Regions from separate parts of the Micromonospora purpureochromogenes genome, predicted to be linked through region 3. Evidence: predicted binding sites of a transcription regulator. Region 3 holds the regulator's gene; each other region holds the start of a gene.
What was found. Region 3 encodes HrcA, which represses chaperone genes, less so after heat shock. Its sites were predicted from a motif close to GGTTNGCACNCTCNNNNNGAGNGTGCNAACC; they were not measured.
Positions count from the first base shown of each region.

Region 1: groES (co-chaperone GroES) is a predicted target of HrcA. The motif match lies at 3,064-3,094, and genes of this name have one in related genera.
Region 2: groL (chaperonin GroEL) is a predicted target of HrcA. The motif match lies at 2,929-2,959, and genes of this name have one in related genera.

Region 1 covers NZ_LT607410.1:1,467,054-1,476,821, reverse strand. The annotation lists gene GA0074696_RS06965 (molybdopterin-dependent oxidoreductase) at 1-775, opposite strand, end outside; gene groL (chaperonin GroEL) at 903-2,543, opposite strand; gene groES (co-chaperone GroES) at 2,614-2,928, opposite strand; gene GA0074696_RS06950 (THUMP-like domain-containing protein) at 3,216-4,403, shown strand; gene ybaK (Cys-tRNA(Pro) deacylase) at 4,432-4,911, shown strand; partial or broken gene GA0074696_RS06940 (sugar ABC transporter substrate-binding protein) at 5,154-5,330, shown strand; gene GA0074696_RS06935 (ISAs1 family transposase) at 5,534-6,646, shown strand; partial or broken gene GA0074696_RS06930 (sugar ABC transporter substrate-binding protein) at 6,667-7,596, shown strand; gene GA0074696_RS06925 (ATP-binding cassette domain-containing protein) at 7,629-8,453, shown strand; gene GA0074696_RS06920 (sugar ABC transporter permease) at 8,450-9,709, shown strand; gene GA0074696_RS06915 (ROK family protein) at 9,729-9,768, shown strand, end outside.
Region 2 covers NZ_LT607410.1:1,121,332-1,131,099, reverse strand. The annotation lists gene GA0074696_RS05255 (GNAT family N-acetyltransferase) at 1-653, shown strand, start outside; gene GA0074696_RS05250 (hypothetical protein) at 804-1,046, shown strand; gene groL (chaperonin GroEL) at 1,109-2,731, opposite strand; gene GA0074696_RS05240 (hypothetical protein) at 3,007-4,050, opposite strand; gene GA0074696_RS05235 (cold-shock protein) at 4,154-4,357, opposite strand; gene GA0074696_RS05230 (GNAT family N-acetyltransferase) at 4,578-5,108, shown strand; gene paaN (phenylacetic acid degradation protein PaaN) at 5,370-7,043, opposite strand; gene GA0074696_RS05220 (GNAT family N-acetyltransferase) at 7,111-8,127, opposite strand; gene thrC (threonine synthase) at 8,516-9,768, opposite strand, start outside.
Region 3 covers NZ_LT607410.1:2,065,240-2,075,007, reverse strand. The annotation lists gene GA0074696_RS09740 (SDR family NAD(P)-dependent oxidoreductase) at 1-116, shown strand, start outside; gene GA0074696_RS09735 (16S rRNA (uracil(1498)-N(3))-methyltransferase) at 177-911, opposite strand; gene dnaJ (molecular chaperone DnaJ) at 913-2,055, opposite strand; gene hrcA (heat-inducible transcriptional repressor HrcA) at 2,132-3,154, opposite strand; gene GA0074696_RS32235 (DUF4870 domain-containing protein) at 3,388-4,086, shown strand; gene hemW (radical SAM family heme chaperone HemW) at 4,130-5,353, opposite strand; gene GA0074696_RS09710 (enoyl-CoA hydratase-related protein) at 5,373-6,182, shown strand; gene GA0074696_RS09705 (hypothetical protein) at 6,290-7,153, shown strand; gene GA0074696_RS09700 (MOSC domain-containing protein) at 7,229-7,873, opposite strand; gene GA0074696_RS09695 (carbohydrate ABC transporter permease) at 7,970-8,803, opposite strand; gene GA0074696_RS09690 (carbohydrate ABC transporter permease) at 8,815-9,768, opposite strand, start outside.

The sequences.
Region 1 (9,768 bases), 600 kb from region 3:
TGGGCAGCGCGACCGCCCGGCGGGCCGCCGACACGCCCCGGCGACCGGCGAGCCAGTGCCCGCCCAGCCCGGCCACGGCGGCCCCGCCGGCCAGCACGCCGACCCCGCGCAGGAACCGGCGCCGCGACTCCGGGTCGGTGGTCTCCAACGGCTCCCACCCGGCCGGTGGGCGGCTCACCGGATCCGGGCCGGGTACCGCCTCCGCACCGGCGGCCGGGTCGGGCGCGGCCGGCGCACCGGCGGCCGGGTCGGGCGCGGCCGGCGCACCGGCGGCCGGGTCGGGCGCGGCCGGCGTGGACGGGCCGGGCAGGGGGGTCGGCGGGGTCCAGGGCCACGGGTCGACCTCCAGCGGGCCGGCGAGGAAGGCCCAGAGCACCAACCCGCCCAGCCCCGCCCCGACCAGCGAGGGCAGCGCGTCGGCGGCGTCCGCGCCGGCCCGGGTGAGGGCGGCGGCCACGCCGAGGGCGGCGAAGCCCGCGATGCCGGTCAGGCCGATCCACAGCCGGCGGACCGCCAGCAGCCCGAGCAGCGCGGCGAACGCGGCGAGCAGCAGCGCCGTCCCGACCAGCAGGGCGATCTTGTCGTACGTGCCGAACAGGGTGATGGCGAACTGCTTCAACGGCTCGGGTACGACGTCCACGACCAGCCCGCCGACCGCGATCAGCGGGGCGGACCGGGGGCCGGTCAGGACCGCGACCGGCTCGGCGACACCGATGGCCACGGCGGCGGCCGTGATCCCGGCGAGCGCGGCGAGGCCGCGGGGCGTGGTGCTCATCGGACCAGTGTTGTCGATCAACCGGACCGACCGCCAACCACGTCAGCGTTCCGTAATGCCCGCCGCGGACGCGTCAGGGCGCACCGTCTGGCGAGACGGTGCGCCCTGAGTCGGCGTACGCCCTGGGTCAGAAACCCGGGCCGTGCTGGTGGCCGTGACCGTGGCCGTGCCCACCGGCGGCGGCCGGCTCGGCCTTCTCCGGCTTCTCCACCACAAGGCTCTCGGTGGTGAGCAGCAGGCCGGCGATCGAGGCGGCGTTGGTGACCGCGTTGCGGGTCACCTTCACCGGGTCGATGATGCCGGACTTCACCAGGTCGACGTACTGGCCGGTGGCGGCGTCGAGGCCGTTGCCCCACTCCTTGCCGGCGACCTTCTGCACCACCACGTAGCCGTCGTGGCCGGCGTTCTGGGCGATCCAGCGCAACGGCTCGACCAGCGCCTTGCGGACGATCGAGACGCCGGTCTTCTCGTCACCGGTCAGGCCCAGGTCGTCGGCGAGCACCGGCAGGATCTGCGCCAGGGCGGCACCACCACCGGGCACCGTGCCCTCCTCGACGGCGGCCTTGGTCGCGGCGATGGCGTCCTCGATGCGGTGCTTGCGCTCCTTCATCTCGACCTCGGTCGCCGCGCCCACCTTGATGACCGCGATGCCACCGGAGAGCTTCGCCAGCCGCTCGGCCAGCTTCTCCCGGTCCCACTCGGAGTCCGAGGCCTCGATCTCCTTGCGGATCTGCGCGACCCGGTCGGCGACCTCGGAGGACTGGCCGCCACCGTCGACGACGGTGGTGTTCTCCTTGTCGACCACGACGCGCCGGGCGCTGCCCAGCACCTCCAGGCCGACCTGGTCGAGCTTGTAGCCCAGCTCCGGGGCGACCAGCTCGGCGCCGGTCAGGATCGCCATGTCCTGGAGCATCGCCTTGCGGCGGTCGCCGAAGCCGGGGGCCTTCACCGCGCAGACCTTGAGGGTCTTGCGGATCGAGTTGACCACCAGGGTCGACAGCGCCTGGCCCTCGACGTCCTCGGCGACGATCAGCAGCGGCTTGCTGTTCTGGAGGACCTTCTCCAGCAGCGGCAGCAGCTCCTCGATCGCCGAAATCTTCTGCGTGGTGATGAGGATGTACGGGTCCTCCAGGACCGACTCCTGCGACTCCACGTCGGTGACGAAGTTCGGCGAGATGAAGCCCTTGTCGAACTGCAGACCCTCGGTCACCTCCAGCTCGGTGGTGAGAGCGGAGCCCTCCTCGACGGTGATGACACCGTCGCGGCCGACCTTCTCCATCGCCTCGGCGATCAGCTCGCCGATGGTGGCGTCCTGCGCGGAGATGGTGGCGACGTTCGCGACCGCCTCCTTGCTGGAGACCTCGACGGCCCGCTCGAGCAGCGCCTCGGAGACCTTGGCCGCCGCCGCGTCGATGCCCCGCTTGAGACCGGACGGGTTGGCCCCGGCGGTCACGTTGCGCAGGCCCTCGCGGACCATGGCCTGGGCCAGCACGGTCGCGGTGGTGGTCCCGTCGCCGGCGACGTCGTTGGTCTTGGTCGCCACCTCCTTGACCAGCTGCGCACCGAGGTTCTCGTAGGGGTTGGTGAGCTCGATCTCCTTGGCGATGGTCACGCCATCGTTGGTGATCGTGGGCGCACCGAATTTCTTGTCCAGGACGACGTTGCGCCCGCGCGGGCCGAGGGTGACCTTGACCGTGTCCGCGAGGGCGTTGACACCGTGCTCGAGCAGGTGCCGGGCGTCGTCCGAGAAGCTCAGGATCTTCGCCATGAATGTCCCTTCGAAGCGCCGTTGCCCCGGCCCGGCGAGCCGGACCGGGGCAACGACACTGATCGGTTGCTTACTTCTCGATGACCGCGAGGACGTCGCGGGCGGAGAGCACCAGGTACTCCTCGCCGGCGTACTTGACCTCGGTGCCGCCGTACTTCGAGTAGATGACGGTGTCGCCGACGTTCACGTCAACCGGGATCCGGTTGCCCTTGTCGTCGATGCGGCCCGGGCCGACAGCGAGGACGGTGCCCTCCTGCGGCTTCTCCTTGGCGGTGTCGGGGATCACGATGCCCGACGCCGTGGTGGTCTCAGCCTCGTTCGCCTGGACCAGGATCCGGTCCTCGAGCGGCTTGATCGCAACCTTGGTCGCGGTAGTCACGGGCATACCCTCCTGGGGTACTGGTTTCGTTGCCGGTCGACCGGGGCCGACCAGCGTCAATCTGCCACATGCCACCGGGCGGGGCCGTCGTCGCGGGTGCCGGTCCGCCTGGCGTTCAGCGCCCGCGCCGGATGGCCCGGGAGCTGGCACCCTCGGGGTGAGAGTGCTAATCGCAGGTTATTCCTCGGCTAGCACTCCGTCAAGGAGAGTGCCAGCGCGTCGCGCCCGAACGGCCACGATCGACGGAGCAGGGGCCGGTCGGACGGCCCGGGGCGGGTCGGGAGAATGGGCGCGTGGACATCGACCAGCTCGCCGCGCTGCGTACCCCCGAGGGGTCGGCCGCGCTCGCCGCGGCGGCCGAGCTGGCCGGCGGCGACCCGCTGGCCTCGGCCGCCGCGCTGCGCGCCGCCGGGGTGCCGGCCGGGCTGGCCGCGTCCGCGCTGACCCAGGCCGAGCTGCGCCGCCGGGCGGTGGGCAAGTTCGGGCCGGCGGCCGGCGGAATGTTCTTCACCCGGGCCGGGCTGGAGCAGGCCACCCGCCGGCCGGTCGCGGACCGGCGCGCCGCGCGGCTGCGCGCCGCCGGCGTGCGCACCCTCGCCGACCTCGGGTGCGGCCTCGGCGCCGACGCGCTCGCCGCCGCCCGCGCCGGCATCCGGGTGTACGGGGTGGAGGCCGACCCGGTGACCGCCGCGATGGCCGCCGCGAACGCCGAGGCGGCCGGGCTGGCCGAGGAGTTCACCGTGGAGTGCGGCGACGCCACCGCGTTCGACGTGACACGGGTGGACGGAGTGTTCTGCGACCCGGCACGACGCCGGGCGGGCACCGGCCGGCGGATCTTCGACCCGAACGCCTACTCCCCACCGTGGGACTTCGTCATCCGGCTGGCCGAGCGGGTGCCGTACACGGTGGTGAAGGTGGCCCCCGGCATCGACCACGCACTGATCCCGGCGGGCGCCGAGGCGGAGTGGGTGAGCGCGGACGGCGACCTGGTCGAGGCGGCGCTCTGGTGCGGCCGGCTGGCCGAGGTGCCCCGGCGGGCCACCGTGCTGCGCGGCGACGTCGCGCACCGGCTCACCGGCTCGGGTGCGACGGAGGCGTCCGTCGGTCCGACCCGCCGCTTCCTGTACGACCCGGACCCGGCCGTGGTCCGCGCGCACCTGGTCGCCGAGCTGGCCGACACCCTCGGCGCGACGATCGCCGACCCGAGCATCGCCTACCTGTACGCGGACACCCCGACCGTGACCCCGTTCGCCCGCTGCCTGGAGGTCACCGACGTGCTGCCGTTCTCGCTCAAGCGGCTGCGCGCGCTGCTGCGGGAGCGCCGGGTGGGCCGGGTGGAGATCCTCAAGCGCGGCTCGGCGCTGGAGCCGGAGAAGCTGCGCCGCGACCTGAGGCTGGCCGGCGACGCGGCGGCGAGCCTGGTGCTCACCCGGGTCGCGGGGGCGCCGACCGTGCTGATCTGCCGGCCCGTCGCGAGCTGACGTCCGGCGTCCGGTTAGCGTGACCGGCATGGCGGGACAGGGCACTCCGGCGACGGCGCTGCTGGCGAAGCGGAAGATCCGGCACAGCACCCACCCGTACGACGTCTCCCCTGACGCGCCGAACTACGGGGCGCTGGTCGCCGAGGCGCTCGGGGTGCCGCCGGAGCGGGTGTTCAAGTCACTGGTCACCGAGGTGGACGGGGCGCTGACGGTGGCCGTCGTCCCGGTCACCGGCGAACTGGACCTCAAGGCGCTGGCCGCGGCCGTCGGCGGCAAGCGGGCGACGATGGCCGACCGGGCGGCCGCCGAGCGGGCCACCGGTTACGTCCGGGGCGGGATCAGCCCGCTCGGCCAGCGCAGGCGGCTGCCCACGGTGCTGGACTCCTCGGCGCTGGCGTACGACACCATCTACGTCTCGGCCGGCCGTCGCGGCCTCCAGCTCCAACTGGCCCCGGACGATCTGGTCGCGCTGACCGACGCCACCACCGCCGCCCTCGCCGCCCACTGATCAGTTCCGGCCGCCGGAAAGGAAACGGCGCCGGTGTGGAAACGATTCTGCACGCCGAAACTCGTCGAGCGGCAGAGCGGATCGGAGCTGCGGAGATCGCGCCTTTTCCCGCGTTACGGGATCGTTACGGGGGTCCGCCAAACTCGTGAGCTGGCAGTCTTGCGCCGCCGACACGGGTGGCAATACGTTGCCGCTCACAACAAAACAGCCTGCCACCACCCACCCCGAAAGGACCCGTGCAGATGCGCAAGGGCCTCCTCGCACTCACCGTCGTCGGCCTGCTGGCCGGCAACGGCGTGGCCGGTTGCGGCGACCAGCTCACCAGCGGCAGCGCGGCCGATGGCGCCAGGAAACCGAAGATCGGCGTGATCCTGCCCGACAGCAAGTCCTCCGCCCGGTGGGAGGGCGCGGACCGCAGGCAGGGCTCCGGCAAAGTCGTGAGGGGTGTCCGGCTTGAGGTGGTTGGTGCAGACGCGCCCTGGGTGTGGGTAGCAAGGCGGGCATGACCGCTCCGGAAGATCATCGAGGTTCTCGAGGCCTGTTGATCTATCTGAAGTGAGTCATGCCCGCGTTGCCATCATCGCTGATCTCATCGTTGTCAACCGCACCGGCCGGGACCTCTGTGGAGGATGGTGCGGGTGGGCTGCTCACGGCGTTGGCGGATCTGCCCGATCCTCGCGCCCGCCGTGGAGTACGGCACCGTCTGGTGACCGTGGTCGCCGCGGCGGTCTGCGCGGTCGTGGCCGGTTACCGCTCCTACACGGCGATCGGGGAGTGGGTCGCTGACCTGCCCGCCGATACCGCCGTCCTGCTCGGGATCGACGCAAGCCGCCGGCCGTCCGAGGCCATGATCCGCCGACTGCTGCAGGCCCTGGACCCCGAGGTGCTCGCCGTCGTGATCGGGACCTGGCTGGCCGGATGCACTCCCGCAGCGCCGGCAGGGTCGAGCAGGGCGATCGCCGTGGATGGCAAGACGATCCGCGGTTCCCGCACCGGCGACACGACCGCCCGGCACGTCCTCGCCGCCGCCGACCAGGCCAGTGGTGTCGTGCTGGCCAGCACCGACGTCAACGGTAAGACCAACGAAATCACCCGCTTCGCACCCCTGCTCGACCAGATCCCAGACCTGCACGGCGTGGTCGTGACCGCCGACGCGTTGCATTGCCAACGTGAGCACGTCGCCTACCTCGCCGAGCGCGGCGCCCACTGGATCCTCACGGTGAAGGGCAACCAGCCCAGCCTGCACCACCAGTTGGCCGCTCTGCCCTGGCGGGCCGTGCCTGACGCCGACCGTGACACCTGCCGCGGCCATGGCCGCCGGGAGATCCGCACCCTGAAGATCCTGTCCGTCTCCACCGGGATCGATTTTCCCCACGCCGCCCAGGCGTTGCAGATCCGACGGCGTCGACGCCGGCTCGACCAGCCGAAACGCTTCACCACCGAGACCGTCTACGCGATCACCGACCTGCTCGTTCACCAGGCCAGGCCGGCGCAGCTCGCCTCGTGGATCCGCGGTCACTGGTCGATCGAGAACAGAGTCCACTGGGTCCGCGACGTGACCTACGACGAAGACCGATCCCAGATCCGTACCGGCACCGGACCCCAGGTCATGGCAGCCCTACGCAACGCCGCCATCGGCGCCCTACGCCAGGCCGGCGTCACCAACATCGCCGCCGGCAACCGCCACCACGCCCGCGACAGCAACCGACCACTGGCCCTACTCGGCATCACCTGACGACTTTGCCGGGGCCCTGGGACCGCAGGTTCCTCGAGGAGGCGTTCGACGCCGCCGGAATCGACTCCGACATCCAGAACGCACAGGGTGACAAGAGCCAGTTCTCCAACATCGCCGAGCAGATGATCACCAATGGGGCGACGGTCCTGATGATCGTCAATCTTGATTCGGGCACCGGCAAGGCGGTGCTGGAGAAGGCGCGGTCGCAGGGCATCGCCACCATCGACTACGACCGGCTCACCCTCGGCGGCTCGGCGCAGTACTACGTCAGCTTCGACAACGAGGCGGTGGGCAAGCTGCAGGGCCAGGGCCTGGCGAAGTGCCTGACCGAGAAGGGCGCCCGGAAGCCGGTCGTCGCCTTCCTCAACGGTTCACCGACGGACAACAACGCCACCCTGTTCAAGAGCGGCTACGACTCGATCCTCAAGCCGAAGTTCGACGCCGAGGAGTTCCGCAAGGGCCCGGACCAGTGGGTACCCGACTGGAACAACGCCCAGGCCGGGGTCATCTTCGAGCAGATGCTCACCCAGACCGAGGGCCGGATCGACGGCGTCCTCGCGGCCAACGACGGCCTCGGCAACGCGGCCATCTCGGTGTTGAAGAAGAACAAGCTCAACGGCAGGATCCCGGTGACCGGCCAGGACGCCACCGCCCAGGGGCTGCGCAACATCCTCGCCGGCGACCAGTGCATGACCGTCTACAAGGCGATCAAGGACGAGGCGAAGGCCGCCGCCGACCTGGCCATCGCGCTGGCCAACGGGGAGCGCAAGGAGACCGGCCAGACGGTCCGGGATCCGGAGAGCGACCGCGCCGTGGACGCCATCCTGCTCACCCCCGAGGCCATCTACGCCGATGACGTCAAGGATGTGATCGCCGACGGCTTCGTCACCAAGGACGAGGTCTGCTCCGGGGAGTACGCCAAGCTCTGCGCCGCCGCCGGCGTCAACTGACGGCACCCTGCCGACGCGCAAAGGAGAACCCCGTGTCCGCGACCCCCCTGCTGGAACTGCGCGGGATCGACAAGAGCTTCGGTCCCGTGCAGGTCCTGCGTGACGTCGCTCTCTCCGTTCACCCGGGCGAGGTGACCGCGCTGGTCGGCGACAACGGCGCCGGAAAGTCCACCCTGGTCAAGTGCATCAGCGGTATCCACCCGACGGACTCCGGGGAGTTCCTCTTCGAGGGCCGTCCGGTCACCGTCAGCAGCCCCCGCGACGCCGCCGCGCTGGGCATCGACGTCGTCTACCAGGACCTCGCGCTCTGCGACAACCTCGACATCGTGCAGAACATGTTCCTCGGGCGGGAGAAGCGCCGCGGGATCGTGCTCGACGAACCCACCATGGAGCAGATGGCCGCCGAGACGCTGGCCGGGCTGGGCGTGCGGAACCTCAAGTCGCTGCGCCAGCACATCTCCAGTCTCTCCGGCGGCCAGCGACAGACCGTCGCCATCGCCAAGGCCGTGCTCTGGAACAGCCGGCTGGTCATCCTCGACGAGCCGACCGCCGCGCTCGGTCTCGCGCAGACCGCCCAGGTCCTGGAGATAGTCCGTCGGCTGGCGGACAACGGCCTGGCCGTGGTGCTCATCTCGCACAACATGAACGACGTCTTCGCCATCTCCGACCGGATCGCCGCGCTCTACCTCGGCCAGATGGTCGCCCAGGTGAAGACCACCGACATCACCCACTCGCAGGTCGTCGAGCTGATCACCACCGGCCGCTCCCGCCAGCTCGGCCTGGGCACCGGGCCGGACGCGGGCGGCAGGCGCGACGGCAGCGAGCCAGCCCACCTGACCCCGGGAGCAGTCCGATGACCACCACCCTCCTGCCGCGGGACGGGCTCGGGGCCGGCACCCCGGCGCCGACCGTCGGCGACCACGTCCGCGACTACCTCGCCCGGGTACGCGGGGGCGACCTCGGCTCGCTGCCGGCCGTCATCGGCCTCACCGTGCTCTGCCTGGCCTTCGCGACCGTCCGGCCGGTCTTCTTCTCGGCGGCCAACTTCGCCAACCTGTTCACCCAGGGCGCCGCGGTCACCGTGATCGCGATGGGCCTGATCTTCGTGCTGCTGCTCGGCGAGATCGACCTCTCCGCCGGCTTCGCCAGCGGCGTCTGCGCCACCGTGCTGGCCAACGTGCTCAGCGTGCTCGGCTATCCCTGGTACGTCGCGGTCGTCGCGGCCATCGGCACCGGTGTCCTCATCGGCCTGACCATCGGCTTCCTGGTGGCCAAGGTCGGCATCCCGTCCTTCCTGGTCAGCCTGGCCGGCTTCCTCGCCTTCCAGGGCATCGTGCTGCTCCTGATGAAGGAGGGCACCAACATCTCGATCGACGACCAGGTGATCATCGCGATCGAGAACAACTACGTGCCGCCGGCGATCGGGTGGCTGCTGGCCGGCGTCGCCGTCGCCGGGTACGGCGCGGTGCAGTTCCTGCGCCACCGCAACCGGGTCACCCGGGGCCTGGTCACCGAGCCGGTCGCCGTGGTGGCCGCCCGGGTCGCCGGGCTGGCCCTCCTGCTCGGCAGCGCCGTCCACGTCCTCAACCAGGAACGCAGCATCAACACGGCGATCAGCTCCACCAGGGGGATGCCCGTGGTCGTACCGCTGATCGGGGCCCTGCTGGTCTTCTGGACCTTCGTGCTCAACCGCACCGCGTACGGCCGGCACCTCTACGCGGTGGGCGGCAACCCGGAGGCCGCCCGACGGGCCGGGATCAACGTGGACCGACTGAAGATCTCCGCCTTCGTCATCTGCTCCAGCATGGCGGCCGTCGGCGGCATCATCGCCGCCAGCAAGGACCGCTCGGTCGACCCGAACACCGGCGGCAGCAACGTCCTGCTCTACGCGGTCGGCGCAGCGGTCATCGGCGGCACCAGCCTCTTCGGCGGCAAGGGGCGGATGATCCACGCGGTACTCGGCGGCGCGGTGGTGGCTGTCATCATCAATGGCATGGGCCTGCTGGACCTCAGCTCCGGCCTCAAGTACACCTCGACCGGACTGGTGCTGCTGCTGGCCGCGGGCGTCGACGCGCTGTCGCGTCGCCGTTCCGTCGCCACCGGCACGCGCTGACCACGGAGTACCAGGAACGATGCGGGTAGGACCGAGCCAGGACGAGATCCGGCGGCAGA
Region 2 (9,768 bases), 940 kb from region 3:
GCCGGGGGGTCGGCCGGGCGCTGGTGGCCGAGGCGGAACGGCGGCTCGCCGGCCTCGGCGTGGCCGAGCTGCTGCTGGCCGGGAACCCGCCGTACTACGCCTGGCCGGGCATCGACGTGCGGTACACCCCGGCGGTCTGCCTGGCGCTGGCGCTGGGCTACCGGCAGGACCGTACGGCGTGGAACATGACGGCCGACCTGTCGTACGACGGGTCGCCGGCGCTGCGCACGACGAAGCCGGCGGAGGCGAGGCTGGCCGGCCAGGGCGTGTCGGTACGCCGGGCGGAGCCGGCGGACCTGCCGGCGCTGGCCGCGTTCGCCCGGTCCACCTTCGGCGGCGCCTGGGACGGCGAGCTGGCCGGCTCGGTCGGCCGCGCCGACGCGGGCTGCCACCTTGCGGAGCGGGACGGCGAGATCCTCGGCTTCGCGGCCTGGGGATCATCGCGGCCGAGCTGGTTCGGGCCGATGGGCACCGCGCCGGCGGCGGAGGGCTCGGGCATCGGCGGGGTGCTGCTGCGCCGCTGCCTGCGCGATCAGCACGAGGCCGGGATCAGCGCGGCGCAGATCGGCTGGGTGGGCCCGGTGCCGTTCTACTCCGGCAGCGCGGGCGCCCGGATCGAGCGGGTCTTCTTCCTGTACCGCCGTACGCTCTGACGGCTTCGCCGGCCGGCCGGGCGAGGCGCGCGGCTCCGCGAAAGACCGCGACATATCGATAAACGGGCGAATGGGATATAGACCCTGATAATGCCATTCGCCCGCATGGGTGATGGTTGCCCCCTACCGTTTCGGTAGAGGAGGCGACCCATGACCACGGACGACGAACAGACCGACGATCCGGTGCCCCGCACCTGGGCGCCGATCGGCGAGCCGCCCATCGCGGTGCCGTTCGACCGGCGGGACTACGGCGACGCGGAGCAGCTTGCCGAGATGACCGGCGTCGACGAGCCGGAGGCCGAGGAGCTGGTGACCGTGGTCGACGAGCCGGTCGCCATCCGCCCACCGTACGACCGGGCGCAGAAGCGGCGTAACCAGCGCAGCCTGCCCTGAGGAGACGGAAAGGGGCGGACCGCTCGCGCGGCCCGCCCCTTTCGGCGTTGGTGGAGCTGGACTCAGAAGTCCATGTCCCCGCCACCCGGACCAGCCGGGGCGGCCGGGGTCTTCTCCGGCTTGTCCGCCACGACGGCCTCGGTGGTGAGGAAGAGCGCCGCGATCGACGCGGCGTTCTGCAGCGCCGAGCGGGTCACCTTGGCCGGGTCGATGATGCCCGCGGCCAGCAGATCGACGTACTCGCCGTTGGCGGCGTTGAGGCCGTGGCCCGGCTCGAGGTTGCGGACGTGCTCGACGACCACGCCACCCTCGAGACCGGCGTTGACGGCGATCTGCCGCAGCGGGGCGTCCAGCGCGATCTTGACGATCTGCGCGCCGGTCGCCTCGTCGCCGGTCAGGTCCAGCTTGTCGAAGGCGCTCTTGCCGGCCTGCACCAGCGCGACGCCACCACCCGGGACGATGCCCTCCTCGACGGCGGCCTTCGCGTTGCGGACGGCGTCCTCGATGCGGTGCTTGCGCTCCTTGAGCTCGACCTCGGTGGCCGCGCCGACCTTGATCACCGCAACACCGCCGGCCAGCTTGGCCAGGCGCTCCTGCAGCTTCTCCCGGTCGTAGTCGGAGTCGCTCCGGTCGATCTCGGCCCGGATCTGGTTGACCCGGCCCTGGATCTGCTCGGCGTCGCCGGCACCGTCGACGATGGTGGTCTCGTCCTTGGTCACCACGACCTTGCGGGCGCGGCCCAGCATGTCGACGCCGACGGCGTCCAGCTTGAGGCCGACCTCCTCGCTGATGACCTGGCCACCGGTGAGGATGGCGATGTCGGCCAGCATGGCCTTGCGGCGGTCACCGAAGCCGGGCGCCTTGACGGCGACCGACTTGAAGGTGCCCCGGACCTTGTTGACGACCAGGGTCGCCAGGGCCTCGCCCTCGATGTCCTCGGCGATGATCAGCAGCGGCTTGCCGCCCTGCATGACCTTCTCCAGGATCGGGAGCAGGTCCTTCACCGACGAGATCTTGCTGTTGACGATCAGGAGGTACGGCTCGTCGAAGACGGCCTCCATACGCTCCGGGTCGGTCATGAAGTACGCGGAGATGTAGCCCTTGTCGAAGCGCATGCCCTCGGTGAGCTCGAGCTCCAGGCCGAAGGTGTTGCTCTCCTCGACGGTGATGACGCCTTCCTTGCCGACCTTGTCCATCGCCTCGGCGATGATCTCGCCGACGGTGTTGTCACCGGCGGAGATGGAGGCGGTGGAGGCGATCTGCTCCTTGGTCTCGACGTCCTTGGCGAGCTTGAGCAGCTCCTCCGAGACGCTGGCCACGGCGGCCTCGATGCCCCGCTTCAGGGCGATCGGGTTGGCGCCGGCGGCCACGTTGCGCAGGCCCTCGCGGACCAGGGCCTGGGCCAGGACGGTCGCCGTCGTCGTGCCGTCACCGGCGACGTCGTCGGTCTTCTTGGCGACCTCCTTGACCAGCTCGGCGCCGATCTTCTCGTAGGGGTCCTCGAGCTCGATCTCCTTGGCGATGCTCACACCATCGTTGGTGATGGTGGGGGCACCCCACTTCTTCTCGAGCACGACGTTGCGGCCCTTGGGGCCGAGCGTCACCTTCACGGCGTCGGCGAGCTGGTTCATGCCCCGCTCGAGGCCGCGGCGCGCCTCTTCGTCGAACGCGATCATCTTGGCCATACGGCGTTGTCCTCCTGGACACTCACGGGCCACCCGAGTGTTTGTGCCCCGGATGGGCCGCCTGGTGTACGCACCTTGGGACGTCGCCACCTGGCGACGACGACGTCCTTCGGCCGGGCCGGATAGCCCGCGACGACCGGCCATGTGCCCCACCGGCGTCTCGAACGCCGGTGCGACCGTGGCCCCACCGCCCCGACCATTGGCACTCAGCGTATGCGAGTGCCAATGACTTGTTTAGCACTCTCCCCTGCCGAGTGCAAGCAGACTCGGGCCGGTCAGCCGAGTTCCGCCGCCAGTCGCGCGGCGTTCACCGGCCCCTCGTGGGCCCGCTGCTCCGCGTACGTCACGATCAGCCCGACCAGCTGGACCAGGTAGACCGGGACGACCAGCGCAGCGGTCACCGCGACCACCACGACGGCGCCCACCGCGGTGCCCGGCGCGGCGAACGGGTCGGTGCCCAGTGGCGCGGTGCCGACGGCCTCCAGCACCGCGCCGACCACGGTCCCGGCGACGACCGCCGCCGCCACCAGCGCGACCCGGGCCGGCACCATGCCGAGCCGGCTGCGGAAGAGGTGGAAGGAACGCCCGATCGGGTTCTGCCGCTCGAAGAGGTAGACCGGGCCGGCCAGGGCGAGCGCGAACGCGAGGTAGACGCCGGGTATCACGCAGAAGCAGAAGCCGACCGCGGCGAGCAGCCCGGTCAGCAGGGTCCAGCCGTACAGCCCGGGTGCCCGGCGCACGCCGTAGCGCAGCGCGCCGCCGAGGTCGACCGGCTCGCCGGCCGCCTGCCGGGTGACCACCCAGGTGCCGGCCGCCCAGCCCACGCTCTGCAGCAGGTAGAGCAGCAGGGCGGCGACCATCGTCGCGCCGCCGAAGGTGAGGAAGTCACCCAGGTAGCCCGGGGACAGCGAGCCGTCGGCCGGCAGCTGCGAGGACGGCTCCAGCCCGAGGGAGATGATCGAGACCACCGCGGCGGGAAGCGCCTGGGTGAGCAGCATGATCGGCAGCAGCGTCCGCCAGCCACGACGCAGCGCGCCGGCGCACCGGCTGAACCAGCCGTCGATGCCCGCCTGCGGCGGGTTCACCAACGGGTCGGCCGGATCCCAGCCGCCGGCGGCCGGCCAGCCGTACGGCAGGTGGCCGGCGTACGGCGGGTAGCCGGGCGGGTAGCCGGGGTACGGGTCGGCGCCGGGCGGGTAGCCGCCGGTGGGCGGGAAGACCCAGCCCTGGTACGGGCCGGCGGGCCCGACCGGGCCGCCCGGCGCGGGCCGGTCCACGGGATCGGGCTCGGGCGGACCCGACGGGGACTGGTCGGACATGAGCGCTCCTCAGCGACGGCTGGATCGGCCCACGATCTTCCCTGGTGCCCGCCCGCGCCGCTGCCCCGGTGGGGACCGGCCGACGAGCGGGACCGGACGCGACTCAGGCGATGACGCGCACCCGCTCGGCCTGCGGGCCCTTCTGGCCCTGGGCGATATCGAACTCCACCCGCTGCCCGTCGTCCAGCGCCTTGTAGCCGTCCATCTCGATGGCGGAGAAGTGGACGAAGACGTCCTGGCCGCCGTCGACGGCGATGAAGCCGTAGCCCTTCTCGGCGTTGAACCACTTCACGGTGCCCTGTGCCACGGTGCACTTCCTCACTCTGCGCGGCGTTCCACGACCCGGGGCCGGCGGGCCGGCACCGGAGGACCACCGCTCCGGCGATCGGTGAGGGCCGCTGAATCGGTGACCGAAATCGCACGCTACACGAGGCGTGACGGTGGCGCACGACCACAAATCGGGCATATTCCGGTGCTCCGCCGACCGCCCGTCCATTGGCGATGGTCGCTGCGGTATGCATGCGGACATGACACCTGTCCCGGCCCGGCCGGAAGCCCGGAGAGCCGCGGTCCGCCGGGTACGCCCCGAGGACGCCGCCCGGATGCGGGCGCTACGGCTGGAGATGCTCGCGGACGCGCCGTTGGCGTTCCTGGAGACCGTCGCCCAGGCCGCCGCCCGCCCGCACGCCGACTACGCCGCCCGGATCGCGGCCGTCTCCCGGGGCGACCACACCGCGCAGTTCGTCGCCGACCCCGGTGGCCGGCTGGTCGGCCACGCCGGCGGCATCGCCTCCCCCGAGGAGCCGGGCCTGACCGTCGTCTACGCCGTCTACGTCACCCCCACCTGGCGGGGCAGCGGCCTGCTCGCCGACCTGATCGACGGGGTGGCCGCCTGGTCCCGCGCGGCCGGCCGCCCGGAACTGCTGCTGGAGGTGGTCGTCGGCAACGACCGCGCCTACCGCGCCTACCAGCGGCTGGACTTCACCGACACCGGCGTGCGCGTGCCGCACCCCACCGTCCCCGCCCTGCGCGAACTCCAGATGCGCCGCCCCGCCTGACCCTCAACTGGGGACATCCGGCAGGGCAGCACCCCGACGAGCCACACCCCGCTGGAGGCAGCGCCCGCCCCGCCCGCCCCAGGAACAGGGGACACGACGCACGGCGGCACCCCGATGAGCCACCCCCCCGGTCCCGGCAGCGACGCCACCAGCGCACCCCGCACGGGTTTCCGGGGGAGCCCGCCCGCGGAAGGATCAAGCCTGACCGCCTGGAGCGGGCGGGCTCCCCCGGAAACCCCGACCTGGACCAAAGGCGAATACCTAGACGTGCCGCCGGCTCTGCACGATCCGGAACCGGTTCGCCACGTACGCCCCGTCGGTCAGCGCCGCGTTCGCGGCCGGGTTGGCGCCGCTGCCGTGGAAGTCCGAGAACGCGGCCGACTGGTTCACGAAGACCCCGCCGGTCAGGTTGCAGGACAGGTGCACGCCGACGTCGACCGCGGCGGCCTCGGCCGCGTCGAGCACGGCCTCGTCTTTGGAGTAGACGGCGGCGGTCAGCGCGCCCTTCTCCCCCACCGTCGCGCGCATGATCTCCAGGCTGTGCGCGGTGGAGTCGGTGGCGATGACGAAGGAGATCGGCCCGAACCACTCGCGGCCGTAGGTCGCGGTGTCGTCGGCGGCCAGCTTGACGATGGCCGGCGTCCGCACCACCGCGCCGGGCAGCGCCGGGTGCTCGACGGTCCGCGACTCCAGCACCGGCTCGCCGACCTTGGTCACCTCGTCGAGCCGCTCCAGCACCCCGTCGTTGACGATGGCGCCGGTCAGCTCGACCCCACGCGCCGGGTCGGCGGTGAGCTTGCCGACCGCGCCGGCGATGCCGGCGGCCACCTCGTCGAAGCTCTTGTGCCCCTGGTCGGTCTCGATGCCACCGGCCGGGATGAGGAAGTTCTGCGAGGTGGTGCACATCTGGCCGCTGTACAGGGTCAGCGTGAAGCCGAGGTTGCGGCACATCCCGGCGAAGTCGTCGGTGGAGTCGACCACCACCGTGTTCAGGCCGGCCTTCTCGGTGTAGACGGCCGCCTGCCGGGCGTTCGCCTCCAGCCAGTCGCCGTACTCGGTGGAGCCGGTGAAGTCGACGATCTTCACGGCGGGGTGCAGCGCCAGGGTGGAGGCGAGCTTCTCGCCCGGCCCCTCGGGGGCGAGCAGCACCAGGTTGGGGTCGAAGCCGGCCTCGGCCAGCACCTCGCGGGCGTACCGGACCGTGATGGCCAGCGGCAGCACCGCGCGCGGGTGCGGCTTGACGACCACCGGGTTGCCGGTGACCAGCGAGGCGAAGAGCCCCGGGTATGAGTTCCAGGTGGGGAAGGTGTTGCAGCCGACCACCAGCGCCACGCCCCGGGGCACCACGTGGAACGTCTTGGTCATCCGCATCGGGTCGCCCTTGCCGGCCGCCTTCTCCCAGCCGGCCGTCCGCGGGTGCCGGGTCATCTCGGCGTACGCGTAGGCGAGCGCCTCCAGCGCGCGGTCCAGCGCGTGCGCGCCGCCGGCCTGGAAGGCCATCACGAACGCCTGGCCGCTGGTGAACTGCACCGCGTTGGCGAGCTCGAAGATGTGCTTGTGCAGCCGGTCGAGGATCTCCAGGCAGACGCCCACCCGGGTCTGCGGTCCGGCGTCACGCCAGGCCGGCAGGGCGGCCGAGGCGGCGGCGACCAGCTCGTCGGCGCCGGCGTGCGGGTAGCGCACGTTCAGCTCCAGCCCGAAGGGGCTGGTCTCGGTGGCGACCCGGTCGCCCGAGCCGGGCTGGTCGAGGGGGAAGTCGCCGTTCAGGTACGCCTCGAAGGCGGCCTTACCGTCGGCGGCGGCGGTCTCGCCGTACACCCGAGGGCTCGGTGACTCGGGATAGGCGGACCAGTATCCCCGCTCCGTGATGGCGGTCAGCGCACGGTTCAGGGTGTCGGCGTGCCTGTCGTACAGGGGGTGCGGGGTCTCCGTCATGCCCGCCATCATGCAACAGGTCGGTCCCAGATCAGTAGAGCAGTGTCACAAGTGGGATCGTCACCCGTCAGAGCGCCAGCTGCCACTCCGTCGAGGCGTCGACGGGTTGGAAGCCGAGCTGCTCGTTGATCCGGATCATGTGCCCGTTCTCCGCCGCGTTGAAGGTGTCGATCGCGCGCAGCGCCGGCTCGTACGCCAGGACGTGCCCCAGGTTCTCGATCTTGGTGAGCAGGCCGAGCCGGTGACCGCGGTGCGCCGGGTCGACGATGGTGATCTGCTGCCACGCGTGCCAGTCCGCGCTGGCGCCGAGGCTGAGCATGCTCCAGGCGACCAACCGGCCCGAGCCCTCGTCGACCGCCGCAACGTGGTAGCGGCGGCTGCCCCGGAGGTCGAGCGCCCGCTCGGTGCCCCGGATCCGGTCCGCGTCGACCCGCTCCTGCTCCCACTCCAGGTCGCCCAGGGGCGCGTCGGTCATCAGCCGGCCCTCCAGGTAGGCGACGTCGTCGACGTACTCCTCCGGGGTGGCCTGCTGCCAGCGGACCGTGCGGTAACCGGTGGCCGCGCTCCGGGCGCCGGCCAGCAGGGTGTCCAGCGCGGCCCGGTCGAGCGCGGTGGTGTCCAGCCGGCGGCGTACCGCCGCCAGCGCGGGGCAGGCGCCGACCGCGGCGGCGAAGGCCGCTCCGGCGGGGTCGCGCGCCGGGCCGCCGGGCAGGGCCGAGGCGACCTCCCCCACCACCCGCTTGCGCCCCGCGTCGCGCAGCAGCCGCACCCCGTGCTCGTGCAGGGCCCGGCCGATGCCCCGCCGCCGGTACGCCGGATGCACCACCAGCTCGGCGGCGGCGTTGTCGGTGTTGTCCAGTTGCGGCAGCTCGAGGCGGAGCCAGCCGGCCGGCACCCCGTCGAGCCGGGCCAGCGCCCAGTGCACGACGAGGCCCGGCATCGGGTGCCGGACCAGCGCCTCGAAGCGCCGCCGGCAGTACGGCGGTAGGTCCGGCGCGTCCGCCTCGGTGACTGCCCCGATCCGGTACGCCGCGTCGACAACGGTCTGGTCGCCCGGCTCCAGCGCCGTGATGGAGGTGCCCATGCCGGTGAGCCTGCGGCACCGCAAAGCGAACGGGCCAGCGATTTTCTCGCTGGCCCGTTCGAACGTTGGTCGGGAGGGACGTCCACACAACGCCTCCGGCGTTGGGTCGTAAGAACTCAAAGTCTCCGGCGGATCGCCCTCCCGCACGGAGCATCTTGCGCCGTCCGGTTCCTGTCGTCAAGTCCTTGTCGGCGGGTTTTCCACACTCACAGCGAAAAGCCAGTTACCCGGCGGATCGGCCCGATCCCCCGTCCGGGCGATCCGCGCATCCCCCGCCCGGCCGACCCCCGCCCCGCTCCGGCTACGCCGGTGCCCCGTTTGCGGCGGCTCGCGGTGTCCCGGCGGCGGAGGGCGCGACCCGCCGCAGACGGCGGTCGATCAAGCGGGCTCAGGCGAGGAGGCCGGCGTCGCGGGCGGCGCGCAGCGAGGGCTTGATCCGGTGGGTCGGACCGACCTGGCCGGCGACCGCGTCGATGGTCTTCAGGCCCTCGCCGGTGTTGAAGACGACGGTCTCGGCGGTCGGGTCGAGCCGGCCGGACTCGACCAGCTTGCGCAGCACCGCCACGGTCACCCCGCCGGCCGTCTCGGCGAACACCCCGGTGGTCCGGGCGAGCAGCCGGATGCCGGCCCGGATCTCCTCGTCGTCCGCGTACTCCATCCAGCCGCCGGTGCGGCGCACCGCCTCCAGGGCGTAGAGGCCGGCGGCCGGGTCGCCGATGTTGAGCGACTTGGCGATGCCGGTCGGCTTGACCGGGACGATCGTGTCGCTGTCGGCGTGCAGCGCGACCGCGATCGGGTTGCAGCCGGCGGACTGGGCGCCGAAGACCTTCCAGCCACCGGCCGGCGCCTCGACCAGACCGATCTCGACCAGCTCGGAGAACGCCTTGTCAATCTTGGTGAGCAGCTCGCCGCTGGCCATCGGGATGACCACCTGGGCCGGGATCCGCCAGCCGAGCTGCTCGGCCACCTCGTAGCCGAGGGTCTTCGAGCCCTCCGCGTAGTACGGGCGGACGTTGACGTTGACGAACGCGGTGTCCTCGAACTCGTCGGTCTCCACCAGCTCGCCGCAGAGCCGGTTCACGTCGTCGTACGACCCGTCGATGGCGACCAGCTCGCCGCCGTAGACGGCGGTGGTGATCACCTTGCCCTGCTCCAGGTCACCGGGGATGAAGACCACCGAGGGCACCCCGGCCCGGGCCGCGTGGGCGGCCACCGAGTTGGCCAGGTTGCCGGTGGAGGCGCAGGCGAACCGGGTGAAGCCGAGCGCCTTGGCGGCGGTGAGCGCCACCGAGACCACCCGGTCCTTGAACGAGTGGGTCGGGTTGGCGCTGTCGTCCTTGACCCAGAGCGGCGCGGTGATGCCCAGCTCGGCGGCCAGGTGCGGGGCGGCGACCAGCGGGGTCAGCCCCGGGTCGAGCGTGACCCGGGTGGCCGGGTCCTGGCCGGCGGGGAGCAGGGCGGCGTACCGCCAGATGTTCTGCGGCCCGGCCTCGATCCGTTCCCGGGTGACGGCGGCCAGGGCGGCGGTGTCGTAGTCCACCTCCAGCGGCCCGAAACACTCGTAGCAGGCGTGCTGGGCGGCGAGCGGGTAGCGCGCGGAACAGGCGCGGCAGACCAGGGCGCGGGCCGGGCTGGCGGTGG
Region 3 (9,768 bases):
GGGTGGCCCGGCCCGAGGAGATCGCCGCCGCCGTGCACTGGCTGGCCAGCCCCGAGGCGCAGTGGGCCTCCGGCACCATCGTCGACCTCAACGGCGCCTCCTACCTGCGTACCTGACGCCGGCCCGGGCGACGCCCGACGATCAGCGGAGGAGGAGCCGGTCTTCCCCCGCCCCGGCTACCAGCGACCGAGGCGGGTGGCCAGCACGCTCAGCGCGGCCACCCCGGCCGTGGAGGTGCGCAGCACCGACGGACCGAGCCGCACCGGGCGGGCGCCGGCGTCGGCGAAGGCGGTCAGCTCGACCGGGGCGATGCCACCCTCCGGGCCGACCACCAGCACGATCTCGCCGGTGCGGGGCAGCTCGGCGGTGGTCAGCCGCTCGTCGGCCTCCTCGTGCAGCACGAAGGCGGCACCGGCTCCGGCGATCCGCCGGACCACGGTCCCGGTGGACTCGTCCGGGGCGCCGGCCACCACCGGCAGCCAGGGCCGGCGGGCCTGCTTGGCCGCCTCCCGGGCGGTCGCCACCCACTTGTCCCGGGCCCGTACGCCCCGGTCGCCGCGCCACTGGGTCACCGAGCGGGACGCCGCCCAGGGCACGATCTCGTCCACCCCGACCTCGGTCATCGCCTGCACGGCCAGCTCGCCCCGGTCCCCCTTGGCGATGCCCTGCACCACCACGATCCGGGGGACCGGCGCGTCGGCGTACCCCCGGGAGGTGACCCGCACGTCGAGGGTGCCCCGGCCGACGGTGGTGACCACGGCGGCGGCCGTGCCGCCCCGGCCGTCGGCCAGCAGCAGTTCCTCGCCGACGCGCAGCCGCTGCACGGTGGCCGCGTGGTGGCCCTCCGGCCCGTCCAGGGTCAGCGTGTCGCCGGTGGGCAGCGCCTCGACCAGGAACAGCGGCGCGGACACCTCAGGCGTGCCCGTTGAAGGCGTCGCGCATCCGGGAGAAGAAGCCGCCCTGCTTGGTCAGCTCGGCGACCTCCTCGCCCCGGGTCTTGGCGAAGTCGCGCAGCATCTTCTCCTGGTCGGCGTCGAGCTTCGTCGGGGTCCGCACGTCGAGGTGGACGTAGAGGTCGCCCCGGCCGGTGCCGCGCAGGTGCGGTACGCCCCGGGCGCGCAGCCGCAGCGTGCTGCCCGGCTGGGTGCCGGCCTTGACGTCGACCGTCTCCTCGCTGTCCAGCGTCTTGATGGTCAGCCGGGTGCCGAGCGCGGCGGCGGTCATCGGCACGGTGACCCGGCAGTGCAGGTCGTCGCCCTTGCGGGAGTACACGTCGTGGGGCCGCTCGTGGATCTCCACGTAGAGGTCGCCGGCGGTGCCGCCACCCGGGCCCACCTCGCCCTGCTGGGCGAGCCGGATCCGCATGCCGTCCTCGACCCCGGCGGGGATCTTGACGGTCAGCGAGCGGCGGGTGCGCACCCGGCCGTCGCCGGCGCAGGTCGGGCAGGGGTGCGGGATGGTGGTGCCGTACCCCTGGCAGACGGTGCAGGGGCGGGCGGAGACCACCTGGCCGAGGAAGGTGCGCTGCACCGACTGCACCTCGCCCCGGCCGCCGCACGCCTCGCAGGTGGCCAGGTGGGTGCCGGCGGCGGTGCCGGCGCCGGAGCAGGTGGTGCAGAGCACCGCGGTGTCGACCGTGATCGGCGCCTCGACGCCGAACGCGGTCTCGTGCAGGTCCAGCTCCAGCCGCAGGATCGCGTCGGCGCCCGGCCGGGTACGCGGCCGCGGCCCCCGGGCGCCGCCCGCGGCGCCGCCGAAGAACGCGTCCATGATGTCCTGGAAACCGACGAACGGGCCCGCGCCGCCGGGACCGCCCGGCCCCGCGCCGCCGCCACCCGGGGCGAGCGGGTCGCCACCCAGGTCGACGATCTGCCGTTTGCGGTCGTCCGAGAGGACCTCGTACGCGGCGTTGATGTCCTTGAACTTCTCCTGAGCCTCCGGGTCCGGATTGACGTCCGGGTGGAACTGCCGCGCCAGCTTGCGGTAGGCGCGCTTGATCTCGTCGTCGGAGGCTTCCCGGCTCACGCCGAGAATGCCGTAGTAGTCCCTGGCCACTGCGTTCGGTGTCCTCATGTTCGTCTCGCGTTGCGCCGGTCGTCGGCCGGAGCCGGGTGCCGGCCCCTGCCCTGGATCAGTTCTGGGCCAGCAGCTCGCCCACGTAGCGTGCCACGGCCCTCACCGTGGCGATGGTGCCGGGGTAGTCCATCCGGGTGGGGCCCAACACGCCCAGCCCGCCGAGCGCGGTCGCCCCCGGCCCGTAGCCGGTGCTGACCACGGAGGCGGCCCGGAGGTTGTCGATCTCGTTCTCGTCGCCGATCAGCACCCGGGTGGTGGTCGACTCGGCCTCGCCGATCAGCTTGAGCATCACCACCTCCTCCTCCAGCGCCTCCAGGATGGGCCGCAGCGAGCCCTGGAAGTCGAGCAGGCCACCCCGGGTGAGGTTCGCGGTGCCGGCGAGCGCGATGCGCTCCTCGTGCCGTTCGACCAGCGTCTCCAGCAGCACGGTGGAGAGCGTGGTCATCGCCCCGCGCAGGTACGGGGCGGACTCGTCGACCAGCGCCTGGACCAGCGGCGGGGTCTCCGACAGCCGGCTGCCGACCAGCTTCTCGTTGACCAGCCGGCGCAGGTCGGTGACGTGGTCGGCGGGGATCGGCGCGGGCAGCTCCACCAGTCGCTGTTCGACCCGGCCGGTGTCGGCGATCATGACCAGCATCAGCCGGGTGGTGGAGATCGGCACCAGCTCCAGGTGGCGCACCGAGGAGCGGGCCAGCGACGGGTACTGCACCACGGCGACCTGCCGGGTCAGCTGGGCCAGCAGCCGTACGGTGCGGTGCACCACGTCGTCCAGGTCGACCGCGCCGACCAGGAAGCGCTCGATCGCCCGGCGCTCGGCCGGGCTGAGCGGCTTGACCCGGGACAGCCGGTCGACGAAGAGGCGGTAGCCACGGTCGGTGGGCACCCGGCCGGCACTGGTGTGCGGCTGCCGGATGTAGCCCTCCTCCTCCAGCACGGCCATGTCGTTGCGCACCGTGGCCGGCGAGACGCCGAGCTGGTGCCGCTCCACCAGGGCCTTGCTGCCGACCGGCTCCTGCGTGGCGACGTAGTCCTCGACGATCGCGCGCAGCACGGCGAGCTTGCGGTCGTCGAGACCCATCTCCCCACCTCCTGACGCACGTCGGCCCGGAGCGACTGAGGCGCCCGGGCGAGCGCACTGGCACTCGACTGTAGCGAGTGCCAGTCTACGTCGGCGTCCCCGCTGACGCGATGATCAGCGACGGACCACGGGTGCGCCCCGCCACCCGGACGGCGCGCCAGGGCCGATCATCCGGACATCCGGGGCGGTGTCGCTCTGGTGAGGGCTTGCCGGCAACCCCTACCGTGACGTCCATGACTGAACCACCTCGCCCTCCCGGAGCGGGGGACCCCGGCGACCGCCCGGACCCGACCGCCCCCTCCGGCTCGTCGTACGAGCCGCCCACCGCACCACTGTCCGGGGCACCCGGGGCGGGCGGCTATCCCCCGCCCGGTGGCTATCCACCACCCACCGGTGACCAACCGCCGTCGGGCGGCTACCCACCGCCGGGCGGCTACTCCGCGCCGGGCGTCGGCTATCCGACCGCCGGCGGGTACGGCGCTCCCGGCGGCGGGTACGGCGCTCCCGGCGGCGGGTACGGCGCTCCCGGCGGCGGGTACGGCGCTCCCGGCGGCGGGTACGGCGCCCCGGGCGCCGGCTACGCCACCGACGACGACAAGACCTGGTCGCTGGTCGCGCACTTCGGCGGCCCGGTCGGCGTGATCGTCGGCGGCAGCCTGCTCGGCTGGGTGGCGCCGCTGATCGCGCTCTCCGCCAAGGGCCAGCAGTCGCCCACCGTGCGGGCGCACGCCACGGCCTCGCTGAACTTCCAGATCACCTGGGCGATCGCCAACGTCATCGGCTTCGTCCTGGCCATCGTCACCTGTGGGGTGCTCTTCTTCATCCCGATCCTGACCGCCCTGGTGCCGATCATCTTCGGCATCATCGGCGGGGTGAAGGCCACCGAGGGTGTGGTCTACCGCTACCCGGCGAGCTACGCCTTCAAGAAGTGACCGGTCCCGGCCGGCCCAGCCGGGCCGGCCGGGCCGCGCGGGATCAGGGCAGCAGGTCGCGGACCACGGCGTCGGCCAGCAGCCGCCCGCGCAGGGTGAGCACCGCCCGCCCCGCCGCGTGCCCCGCCGGGTCCAGCAGGCCGTCGGCCAGCGCCCGCTCGGCACCCGCCCGACCCGCCGGGTCGAGGGCATCCAGCGGCAGGCCGGAGGCGAGCCGCAGCCGGAGCATGACGTCCTCCATGTGCGCCTCGCCGGCGGTCAGCACCTCCCGGGCCAGGCCGGGCGACTCCCCGGCGGCCAGGCGCTTCGCGTACGCCGTGGGGTGCTTGACGTTCCACCAGCGCACCCCGCCGACGTGGCTGTGCGCCCCCGGGCCGAGGCCCCACCAGTCCGCGCCGGTCCAGTAGAGCAGGTTGTGCCGGCACCGGGCCGCCTCGGAGCGGGCCCAGTTGGAGACCTCGTACCAGGAGAAGCCGGCCGCGTCGAGGACGGCCTCCGCGGCCAGGTACCGGTCCGCCGCCACGTCGTCCGACGGGTACGGCAGCTCGCCGCGCCGCATCCGGGCGGCGAGTCGGGTGCCGTCCTCCACGATCAGGGCGTACGCGCTGACGTGGTCCACCCCGGCGGCGACCACCTGGTCGAGGCTGGCGGCGAAGTCCGCCGTGCTCTCCCCCGGCGTGCCGTAGATCAGGTCCAGGTTGACGTGGTCGAACCCGGCGTCGCGGGCCTCCAGCGCGGCGGCGACCGCCCGGCCGGCGCTGTGCCGGCGATCGAGGATCGCCAGCACCCCGGGCGCGGCGGACTGCATGCCCAGGGAGATCCGGGTGTAGCCGGCCGCGCGCAGGGTGCGCAGCGACTGCGGGGTGACCGACTCGGGGTTGGCCTCGGTGGTCACCTCGGCGTCGGCGGCCAGCCCCCAGGTGCGGTCGATGCCGTCCAGGATGCGGGCCAGGTCGTCGGCGGGGAGCAGGGTCGGCGTGCCACCGCCGACGAAGACGGTGTCCACCCGGGGCGGCGGGGTGTCGCCGAGGACCCGGGCCGCCAGCGCCAGCTCGGCCAGCACGGTGTCGGCGTACGACTCCCGGTCGGCGCCGCCGCCGAGTTCGGCGGCCGTGTAGGTGTTGAAGTCGCAGTAGCCACAGCGGCTGGCACAGAACGGCACGTGGACGTACACGCCGAAGCCGCGCGCGCCGACCGCGCTCAGGGCGGTGGCGGGCAGCGACCCATCGACGGGGACGGTCTCGCCTTCTGGAAGGACGCCGGGCATGGCCACTAGTGTGCCCGGCATGACCTCTCCCGACCGCCTCGTGCGGGTCGCCACGGCCCGCGGGGTGACCACCCTCACCCTGGACAGCCCGCACAACCGCAACGCGCTCTCCACGCCCCTGATGACGGAGCTGCTGGCCGGGATCGCCGCGGCGGTCGCCGACGACGCCGTACGGGTGATCGTGCTGGACCACACCGGGCCGGTCTTCTGCTCCGGCGCGGACCTGAAGGAGACGGCCGCCGCGTACGCCAGCGGGAGCGTGCCGGCCGGGATGCTCGGCGACGTGCTGGCGGCGGTCTGGGAGTGCCCGAAGCCGGTGCTGGCGAAGGTGGCCGGGCCGGCGCGGGCCGGCGGGTTGGGCCTGATCGCGGCGGCCGACCTGGCGGTCTGCGCCGAGGAGGCGACGTTCGCCTTCACCGAGGTGCGGATCGGGGTGATCCCGGCGGTCATCTCCGCCACGGTGCTGCCCCGGCTGCACCCGCGCGCGGCGGCCGAGCTGTACCTGACCGGGGACACCTTCGACGGCCGGCGGGCCGCCGAGATCGGCCTGGTGACCGCGGCGGTGCCGGCGGACGGGCTGGACGCGGCGGTGGAGCGCTACTGCGCCTCGCTGGTGCGCGGCGCGCCGGGGGCACTGGCCGGGGCGAAGGGGCTGCTGCGCCGCCCGGCCCCCACCGACCTGCGCGGCGAGATCGCCGAGCTGTCCGCCCTCTCCACCGGCTACTTCCTCTCCGACGAGGGCCGCGAGGGCGTGCTCGCCTTCCGCGAGAAGCGATCGGCTCGATGGGTGGCCGCTCTGGACGGTGGTCCGGCAGACGGGGCGCGGTAGCACCGGTTCGAGGTGCTTCGTTCCTTTGCTCCCGAAAATGTGAACCGGTCGGCCGACCCGGCTCGCCTTTTCGGGCACGTACGCTGGGGATGACCGTGAAACAGGAGGTGCGGGTGCGAACTCGGGCAATTGCCGCAGTCGGTGTCGTGTTCGCGGTCGTCGCTCTTCTCGGGGTCTGGGTCGTCGTCCGTCAGCTCGGCGGCGAGCTCCGGCTCCCCGTCGCCAGCCGCACCTGCACCGTCCAGGCCGACGGCACGGTGCTCCTCGACGCCGACCAGATGGCGAACGCGGCGACGATCGCGGCGATCGGTATCCAGCGGCAGATGCCCGAGCGGGCGGTGGTGGTCGCGCTGGCCACCGCGTACCAGGAGTCGGGCCTGCGCAACCTCTCCGGCGGCGACCGGGACTCGATCGGCCTGTTCCAGCAGCGGCCGAGCCAGGGCTGGGGCACCCCGCAGCAGATCCGCGACCAGCGGTACGCGGCCAACCGCTTCTACGCCGCGCTGAAGAAGGTGCGCGGCTGGGAGGAGATGCGGGTCACCGACGCGGCCCAGGCGGTCCAGCGGTCGGCCTTCCCGACGGCGTACCAGAAGTGGGCGGACGAGTCCGAGGTGCTGACCCGCGCCCTGCTCGGCGAGGCGACCGGCGCGGTGGCCTGCACGGTGAGCCGGACGCCGGTCATGCGGGGTGAGGCGGCCGCGGCGGCGCTGACCCGCGGCCTGACCCTGGACTGGGGGCTGCCGGGCACCGGCACGGTGGCCGCGCTGACCGGGCTCACCGTGCCCGCGGCCGACGGTCGCGACGGCTGGCGGTACGCCCACTGGCTGGTGTCCCACGCACCCGACCACGGGGTGAAGCGGGTCCGCTTCGCCGGCCTGGAGTGGACCGCCGAGGCCGGCACCTGGGCCAAGGTCTCCGACGGCCGCCCGGCCGACGGCCAGGTGCTGGCGGAGGTCTTCGCCGAGGGGTGACCCCGGTCGCCGGCACCCTGCGGCCCGACGCGGGCGCCGGCCTACCGGCGTCGCGCGACCCGAAGTCCCGCCGGGTCAGGCGCGGCTGCCGGCCACCCGGCGACGGACCTTCTCCATGACCGGCGCCGGCAGCTCGGCGGCGTCCAGCAGCCGGGGCAGCAGCTCCGGTTCGAGGTTCATCGCCCGGAACACCTCACCGATGGTGACCCCGTGCGCCGGCCGGTCCACCACCTCGACCGGGTCGCCCGCGCCGACCTCGCCCTCGCGCAGCACCCGCAGGTACGCCCCGGGCGCCGCCCGCACCGTGAACCGCTTGATCAGGTCGGGTACGTCCCAGAACCCGGCGAAGGTGGTGCAGGGGGTACGCGGCTTGGTCACCTGGAGCACCGCCGAGCCGATCGCCCACAGCTCGCCGATGACCGCCCCGGTCACGTCCACCGCCGAGGTGGTCAGGTTCTCGCCGAACCCGCCGGGCGGGAGGGTGCGCCCCAGCTCAGCCGACCACCACTCGGCGTCCTCCCCCGCGTACGCGTAGACCGCCTGGTCGGGGCCGCCGTGGTGGGCCCGCTCGCCGATGAAGTCCCCGGCCACCCCGTCGGCGCGCAGCAGCACCGGACCGTCGACCGGTCGTTTGTCGATGCCGGTGCGGCCGCTCGCGTCGCCCGCCCACTCCGCCTCGGTCACCATGCCGAGGTTCACCGCCGCCAGCCTGCCCGTCATGGCGCAGAGCCTAGCCGTGGGCGCCGGGTCCGGGGCACCCGCCGATCCGCCGTCGGCTCAGCCCTCGACGGCGCGGCTCAGCCCTCGACGGGCGGCTCAGCCCTTGACGGCGCCGGCGACCAGTCCGGAGACCATCCGGCGCTGCACCAGCAGGAAGAAGACGACCACCGGCAGGGTGAACAGCGTCGAGGCGGCCATCACCGACCCCCACGCGGTGTCGTCCCGGCCGAAGAAGAAGGTCATCGCCACCGGCAGGGTGTACCGGTCCTGGTCGTTGACGAAGGTCAACGCGAAGATCAGCTCGTTCCAGGCGGTGATGAAGGAGAAGATGCTGGTGGCGACCAGGCCCGGCGCCACCAGCGGGAAGAGGATCCGACGGAAGATCTGGGCTCGGCTGGCCCCGTCGATCGCCGCGGCCTCCTCCAGTTCCTTGGGCACCGCGGCAACGAAGCCGCGCAGCATCCAGACCGCGAACGGCAGCGAGAAGCCGAGGTAGGTCAGGATCAGGCTGGGCAGGGTGTTGTAGAGCCCGAGCCGCTGGATCATCAGGAACAGCGGGATGACCAGCGCCTCCAGCGGGATCATCTGCACCACCAGCAGCATGATCAGGAAGCTGGTCCGGAGGGTGAACCGGAACCGGGCCACCGCGGTGGCCGCGAGCAGCGCGACCAGGCCGCTGAGCAGCACCGTGCTCACCGCCACCAGGGCGCTGTTGAGGAAGAAGTCGGCGAACGTCACGCCCGGGATCAGGTTGCCGGTGAGGATCTCCCGGTAGTGGTCCAGGGTCGGTTCGGCCGGCACCGGCCGGGGCGTCGACGAGAAGATCTCCCGGTTCGGCTTCAGTGACGTGGCGACCATCCAGTAGACGGGGAAGGCCGCGAAGAGCGCCACCAGCAGGCCCGCGCCGTTGAGGGCGACCCGCTTCACCACCGCGCCGCGCCTCACGCGTCCTCCCCCTGCTTGAGCACCATGCGGACGTAGAGACCGGTCACCACCAGCAGGATCAGGGTGAGGATGACCGCGATCGCGGAGCCCACGCCGTACTTGGGCGGCGGCGAGAAGGCCTCGGCGTACGAGTAGATGGAGAGCATGAACGTCGGCCGGTCCTGGGTGCCGCCGGCCAGCACGAACTGCTGGGTGAAGACCTTGAAGTCCCAGATGGTGCTGAGCACGATCAGGATCCCGAAGACCGGCCGCAGCAACGGGAAGGTGATCTTCCAGAACACCTTCCACGGCCCGGCCCCGTCGACCCGGGCCGCCTCGTGCAGCTCGCTCGGCACGCTCTTGAGCCCGGCGAGCACGCTCACCGCGATGAACGGGAAGGAGTGCCAGACCACCACCAGGGTGAGGATGGCGAAGAAGAGCAGCGGGGAGTTGAACCAGCCGTACCCGGTCCAGTCGCTGCGGCCGAAGAGCGTGGTCGACAGCCCGTCGGGCAGCTTGTTGAACAGCCAGGTGACCAGCCCGCTGGTGTCGTCGAAGATCCACTTCCAGACGATCGTGCCGGTCAGCGCCGGGGTGGCCCAGGCGAGCATGACGCAGCTCGCCACGAAGGTGGCCATCCGCCGGCCGAGCCGGTTGAGCAGCAGCCCGACCAGGGTGCCGAGGATCATCGTCAGCACCACGTTCGCGGCGGCGAAGAGCACCGTGTTGCGCAGCACCGTACGGAAGAACGGGTCGCCGAGGATCTGGGTGTAGTTGCCCAGCCCCACCCACGGCCACTCGCGGTCGCCGCGCAGCTGCCGGACGCTGTCCAGCTTGTAGAACGACATCGCCACCACCTGGCCGAGCGGCCAGAGCAGCAGCACCCCGATGACCACCAGGCAGGGCAGCAGGAGCAGGTACGGCAGGTGGTCCACGCGGGGCCGCCGTCGTGCGGAGGTCTTCCGCACGGT